Linked DNA regions of Candidatus Ruthia magnifica str. Cm (Calyptogena magnifica). Each later gene encodes a partner of the first gene's protein in a complex. Links are inferred from orthologs where the notes say so. Each region holds a gene or a part of one and is shown in the gene's direction. Other genes may lie near its edges. The genes, in order: uvrB and uvrD.

Region 1 (3,225 bases):
GCTCGTAAATATCATCAGTGATGATTAATATTTTTTGATGTTTTTTTAATACGTTTACCAGTGCTTGTAATTCAGTTTGAGAATAAACTGCGCCTGTAGGATTAGAAGGGCTGTTAATGACAAATAATTTAGTGTTGTTAGTAATACTTGCCTCTAGTTGTTCTGATGTAATTTTAAAATCTTGCTCTAATCCTGTTTCAATAATGACTGGTGTTGCATCAGCCAAAAGAACTATATCTGGATAACTTACCCAAAATGGCGCTGGAATAATTACTTCATCACCTTGATTTAGCACAGCTTGGCATAGGTTATAAAACACTTGTTTACCACCTGATGAAACCATGACCTCAGCACTGGTGTAAGTTAGATTATTTTCTCGTTTAAATTTATCAATAATCGCTTGTTTTAATATAGGTGTACCATCTACTGCTGTATAGCGAGTTTGGCCGTTTTTAATTGCGTGTATGGCTGCTTTTTGAATATTTTCAGGTGTGTCAAAATCTGGTTCTCCTGAGCCCATGGGTACAATTTTAATGCCTTGAGACTTTAATTCATTGGCTTTTGCAGTAACGGTAAGTGTGGCTGAAGGTTTAACTTTTTGAACTCTATCGGAAAGATATACTGACATGGTTATTAATAAGAAAATAGATTAAAATTGAGTGTTTATGTTAATGAAAAAATCTTGCGTGTGAATAATAAATTTCAACTGATATCGAAATTTTCCCCTAGTGGTGATCAGCCAGAAGCGATTAAAACTTTGATTGATAGTGTGAATGCTGGCGTTAAGTTTCAAACCTTGCTTGGTGTAACTGGTTCGGGTAAAACCTTTACACTGGCTAATGTTATTCAACAAACTAAACGTCCTAGTTTGATTATGGCGCCTAATAAAACATTAGCAGCACAATTGTATAGTGAGATGAAAGAGTTTTTTCCGTATAATTCGGTGGAATATTTTGTTTCTTATTATGATTATTATCAGCCAGAAGCTTATGTACCTGCCTCTGATACTTATATCGAAAAAGACTCTTCTATTAATGAGCAAATAGAGCAAATGCGCTTATCTGCTACTAAGGCCTTATTAGAGCGTGATGATGTTATTATCATTGCTAGTGTGTCTGCTATTTATGGCTTGGGTAACCCTGAAAGTTATATGGCCATGTTGCTGCATTTGAGCGTTGGAGAAGTTACTAATCAGCGTGAGATACTTTTACGTTTGTCGCAAATGCAATATTCGCGTAATGACGTTACTTTAATACGTGGTCATTTTAGAGTTAAAGGTGAAGTGATTGATATTTTCCCTGCTGATTCTGAAGAACAGACCATACGGATTGAAATGTTTGATGAAGAAATTGAACAACTTTATTGGTTTGATCCTTTAACAGGGGAAAAACTAAAGTCTTTACAAAGAGTTACCATCTATCCACAAACGCATTATGTTACCCCAAAATCTAAAATTTTGAATATGTTAGATGATATTAAAGCAGAACTAAAAGATCGAAGAAGCGAGTTATTATCTGTTAATAAATTAGTTGAGGAGCAGCGTTTAACACAACGCGTACATATGGATATTGAAATGATGCGAGAGTTAGGGTACTGCACAGGTATTGAGAATTACTCACGTTATTTATCCAGTCAAAATCCTGGAGATCCACCCTCAACATTGTTGGATTATTTGCCAGATAATGCATTGGTAATTTTAGATGAATCGCATGTGACTGTTAGCCAGATTGGTGGCATGTATAAAGGTGATAGGGCGCGTAAAAAAACGCTTGTTGATTTTGGTTTTCGCCTACCAAGTGCTTTGGATAATCGGCCACTTAAATTTTCAGAATTTGAAGACAGAGTTCATCAATGTATTTTAGTATCTGCTACGCCTGCACAATATGAGTTGGAAGTTTCTAGTGTGATTGTTGAACAAGTAGTAAGGCCAACAGGATTGTTAGACCCTGAGATTGATATTCGCCCTGTGGATACACAGGTGGATGATTTGCTGAGTGAAATACGAATGCGTGTTAAAGCAGGTGAACGAGTATTGGTGACAACTTTGACTAAAAAAATGAGTGAGCAATTAAGTGATTATTTAAACGACCATCATGTTAAAGTTCGTTACTTACATTCTGATATTGATACAATTGAAAGGGTGGAAATTATTCGTGATTTGCGCTTAGGTATATTTGATGTGCTAGTTGGTATTAACCTATTACGTGAAGGTTTGGATATTCCTGAGGTATCTTTGGTGGCTATTTTAGATGCAGATAAAGAAGGTTTTTTACGTTCTGAACGCTCGTTGATTCAAACCATGGGGCGAGCAGCTAGAAATATAAATGGGCACGTCATTTTATATGCTGCTCGCATAACTAAATCGATGCAAAAAGCAATGGATGAAACCAAAAGACGTCGAATTAAACAGCAAGCTTATAATCTGAAAAACAACATCACACCTGAAGGTATTGCTAAGCCTATTATCAATATCCTTGATACAGATTTAACTAGCAACCAAATAGAAGAAGATAATGTTCAGAAAGTTTTTATCCAACTTTCACCTGTACAATTAGCAAAAAAAATTAAAATATTAGAAAAGCAAATGTATAGTTTTGCCAACGATTTGGCGTTTGAACATGCAGCAGATATGCGTAATCAGATTAAACAGCTGAAAGACACTCAATTTAAAAAAATATTTTGATTAACATCAAATTAAACATTAATGAAATATTTTATTCCCTTCAAGGTGAAGGGCGTGAAGTTGGCTTGCCAAGTGTGTTTATTCGTTTAACAGGCTGTCCACTTAGATGCACATACTGTGATACTGAATATGCATTTAAGGGTAATAACTTAATGGCAATTGATGAAATTATTAAAAAAATAAAGCAATACGATACCCCTTACATTTGTGTGACAGGTGGTGAGCCATTAGCACAAAAAAACTGTTGTTTATTGTTGAACGAATTGGTTAAAAATAATTATCAAGTATCTTTAGAAACAAGTGGTAGTATTAATATACAAGATGTTAATGTTTCAGTATCAATAGTTATGGATATTAAAACTCCAGATTCTGGTGAATTTGAACAAAATAAATACACAAATATTAAAAAATTAACCACCAAAGACCAACTTAAATTTGTCATAAGGTCACGTGCTGATTTTGATTGGAGTGTGGCTATTTTAAGCCAATATCCTACCGCTGCAGGTACATTATTCTCACCCGTATTTGGCGATATTACACCA
Region 2 (3,320 bases), 120 kb from region 1 along the record:
CATTCCAATTGCTGATAGCATCATGCTCAGAATAGTTAAAGTTTTGTCTAAAACAATATTGGCAATGAATAGCGCAAACTTGTGAAGTAATTAATAACACTCTATTTGGATATTTATGAATAAGCCCAGCCACAGGAGAGTATTTTTCTTCTTCTAGTGGCAACAAACTAAAATTTTCGCTTTTTGATAAAACTTTAGAACTGATAACTTGTCTTAGCAAGGGGTCATTCTTGTTACTTTTATCAATCAATTGTGCAAATTCTAAGGGAATTTTAATAGGAAAATCTTGGTCTTTAAATGCTTCTATTTTAAAAAAATCGTTACTTTGATTAGCGCCTTTAAGGGTATATCTCGCATAATATTGCCAGTTATCTTTCATCATAGTTATTAGCGGGGCATAAAAACTCCGATAACAGAGTTTTTATAAGTGTTTTAATATCTAGCAGAAATTAGTAAAGTTAGCATCTGTATGCTCTTTACCATCTTCATAGCCTGACTCCCATTCATCAGTAATTCTTTGTTCTTCAATTTCAGGATTATTTAAAAAACCTGCAACCCAACCTTGAATATAGTTATCATTTACACCCATCTCTTCCATTTTTTTAACGCCTTCATAGTAAGTCATTGCTGATACTCCTTAATAGTATTTATAATTTTGTTTACTTATATCAGCCCATCTTTTAAACCGATATAAGAGAAAGATAATATTATAACCATTTAATTCCAAGACAAGAAAAAAATAATGAATTTATCCGAAATAACAAACGACCTAAATGACAAACAATGCCAATCAGTCACATTCAATAATGAAAAAAATGCTTTAATACTAGCAGGTGCAGGTAGTGGTAAAACTAGAGTTTTAACCCATAGAATTGCCTATTTAATTACACAAAAAGATATTCGTATTGATGCCATTTTAGCAGTTACTTTTACCAATAAAGCTGCTACTGAAATGCGTGAAAGGCTAAGTACTTTATTAAGGCGCCCTATTCAAAGTATGTGGATGGGAACATTTCATAGCTTGGCACACCGATTATTACGCACTCATTACGAAAAGTCTAAGTTGACTTCTGGATTTCAAATTTTAGATGCACAAGACCAGTTTCGTATTGTCAAACGTCTAATGAAAGAAAATAGCATTGATGAATCTAAGTTTCCCATTAAAAAAGTGCAGTGGTTTATTAATAATCAAAAAAACGAAGATATTCGCGCACAAGATATTGACCCTGATTATAACTATTTTATTAAAAAAAATCTTGAAGTGTTTGAACTTTATGAAGCGTATTGCCAAGAAAACGACTTAATTGATTTTGCAGAACTACTGATACGTAGTTATGAGTTGTTAAAAAATAACACAGACTTGCTTAATCATTATCAAGCGCGCTTTGAGCATATTTTAGTGGATGAGTTTCAAGATACCAATACGGTGCAGTACAAATGGATTAAATTATTGTTTAATGGTCATAATAAAATATTTTGTGTGGGCGATGATGATCAATCTATTTATGGATGGCGCGGTGCAAAAATTGAAAATATTACCAAACTATGCACAGACTTTACTCCCATTGAAACCATCCGCTTAAAACAAAATTATCGTTCAACTGGTAATATTCTAAACGCCTCTAATGCCTTGATTACTCATAACGTCAATCGTATGGGTAAATCTCTTTGGACTGATGCTGGTAATGGTGAATTGATTGATGTCTATGAAGCGCGAACTGAAACGGATGAGGCGAACTATGTTATCAGCAATATTCAAAAATTAATCACTAATGGTGCATCGCCCAGTGATTGCTCTATTTTGTACCGATTTAATGCTCAATCTCGTATCTTTGAAGAGGCACTAATAAAATACAATATTCCTTATATTATCTATGGTGGTTTAAAATTTTTTGAGTATACCGAGATTAAAGACGCTTTAAGTTATTTACGTTTAATAGAGAACTCGGCTGATAATGTTGCCTTTGAACGCGTAGTTAATTTTCCAACTCGCGGTATTGGCAATGTAACGGTTAAAAAAATACGTACATTTGCACAAGACAACCACACCAGTCTTTTTCAAGCAGCCATACAAATATCATCCATCCTGCCAACTCGCGCTGCCAATGCATTAAGTAGCTTTATTAATCTAATTAAGCAAATAACAGACGACACAAAGCACCTAAATTTATCTGAAAAAGTAACTAACTTGCTTAATACATCAGGATTAATTATGCATTATTCTAATGATAAAATCGGCAGTAAAAAAGAAAATCTAAAAAAGTTAATCACCATAACGAAACAATACAACCATGAACAAGATAATAAGATGAGCGAAGTTATGGGATTTATTTCTTTAACATCGCTAGATTCTAGTGGCAATACCAATGCGTCTATTAACCAAAATGTACAACTCATGACTATACATTCAGCTAAAGGTCTAGAGTTTCCCTGTGTATTTTTGGTTGGCATGGAAGAAGACCTATTCCCTTCTAGACAAAGTAAGAATGAACCTCATTTAACGGATGAAGAAAGACGATTATGCTACGTGGGTATGACTCGCGCTATGAAAAAACTATCACTCTCTTATGCCATTAAACGCTTTTTGTACGGACAATCTTTATACGCTTATCCTTCACGTTTTTTAAACGAAATTCCAAGTAAATATTTAAATAAGATTAAAGCTAAATTTGGTGCAACAATACAGAATTACAATGATGACAATACTTTTAATAAAAATATTACACCAAAATCTGATGACCAAATATCTATTGGCGCTTTGGTTAAACATGCCAAATTTGGATTAGGTACAGTGCTAAATTTTGAAGGGCAAGGCGATTCTACTAGAGTGCAAATAAAATTTAAGCAAGTGGGTACAAAATGGCTGATTAATTCATATGCTAATTTAGAATTTATTTAAACTGTAAGAATAAAATTAACAGTAATTACATTGTTTTTAATTCAAGCTTTTTTCAAATCATCAACTGAAAAACTTTGCACAACCTGTTCATCAGTATAAACAGGCTTCATCCTAGTGTGCGTACCTAAGGATTTTTCAATAGCGATTTGTCTACTAGTTACGATATCTAAACAATCGGTTATCATTTTTTGCGTTACTTGGCTAAGTGGGTGTTTTAATCCTGGTTTGGTCATGGTGTCTTTAGCAACAGCAATAAGGGTTTTTCTGACTGCGCCTAGAAGCTTAATTTCAAAATTTTGTGTGTTGTCATTGTTCATAATAAATCTCTAATGCTTGCTAAATGTTGTTGATGGTTAATTTTATCTGATTTAAACTTATAAAAACCTTGCATTGATTGTAATTTTTTACTCACGCCCCAATC

What was found.
Region 2: the proteins of uvrB (region 1) and uvrD are in contact, whole or in part, in a crystal structure (PDB 7EGT), measured with the Thermus thermophilus proteins. The link is inferred for Candidatus Ruthia magnifica str. Cm (Calyptogena magnifica) from one-to-one orthologs. Residues at the interface, in WP_096411307.1 of Thermus thermophilus: Glu23, Leu25, Arg26, Asp27, Gly28, Glu29, Arg30, Phe31, Arg55, Glu326, Asp327, Phe328, Glu379, Ser382, Gln383, His398, Gly400, Arg401; in WP_096412145.1 of Thermus thermophilus: His654, Arg656, Phe657, Gln666, Asp668, Glu669, Lys680, Arg681, Leu682, Ser683, Lys685, Tyr686, Ala687.

The regions. Positions count from the first base shown.
Region 1 is NC_008610.1:463,731-466,955, forward strand. The notes cover bases 301-3,185. They hold uvrB (excinuclease ABC subunit UvrB), read left to right. Parts: upstream 301-688; coding sequence 689-2,683; downstream 2,684-3,185. Other genes in these bases: RMAG_RS02140 (pyridoxal phosphate-dependent aminotransferase), read right to left, coding at 301-628; queE (7-carboxy-7-deazaguanine synthase QueE), read left to right, coding at 2,680-3,185. Outside these bases: more of RMAG_RS02140, read right to left, coding at 1-300; more of queE, read left to right, coding at 3,186-3,225. UniProt on the Escherichia coli protein: The UvrABC repair system catalyzes the recognition and processing of DNA lesions. A damage recognition complex composed of 2 UvrA and 2 UvrB subunits scans DNA for abnormalities.
Region 2 is NC_008610.1:347,394-350,713, reverse strand. The notes cover bases 341-3,320. They hold uvrD (DNA helicase II), read left to right. Parts: upstream 341-742; coding sequence 743-2,899; downstream 2,900-3,320. Other genes in these bases: nagZ (beta-N-acetylhexosaminidase), read right to left, coding at 3,213-3,320; RMAG_RS01635 (hypothetical protein), read right to left, coding at 2,941-3,216; RMAG_RS01645 (Alvin_2107 family globule sulfur oxidation protein), read right to left, coding at 440-625; RMAG_RS01650 (KamA family radical SAM protein), read right to left, coding at 341-382. In the rest of the region: more of RMAG_RS01650, read right to left, coding at 1-340. UniProt on the Escherichia coli protein: A helicase with DNA-dependent ATPase activity. Unwinds DNA duplexes with 3'-5' polarity. Translocates on single-stranded DNA with 3'-5' polarity. Initiates unwinding more efficiently from a nicked substrate than double-stranded DNA.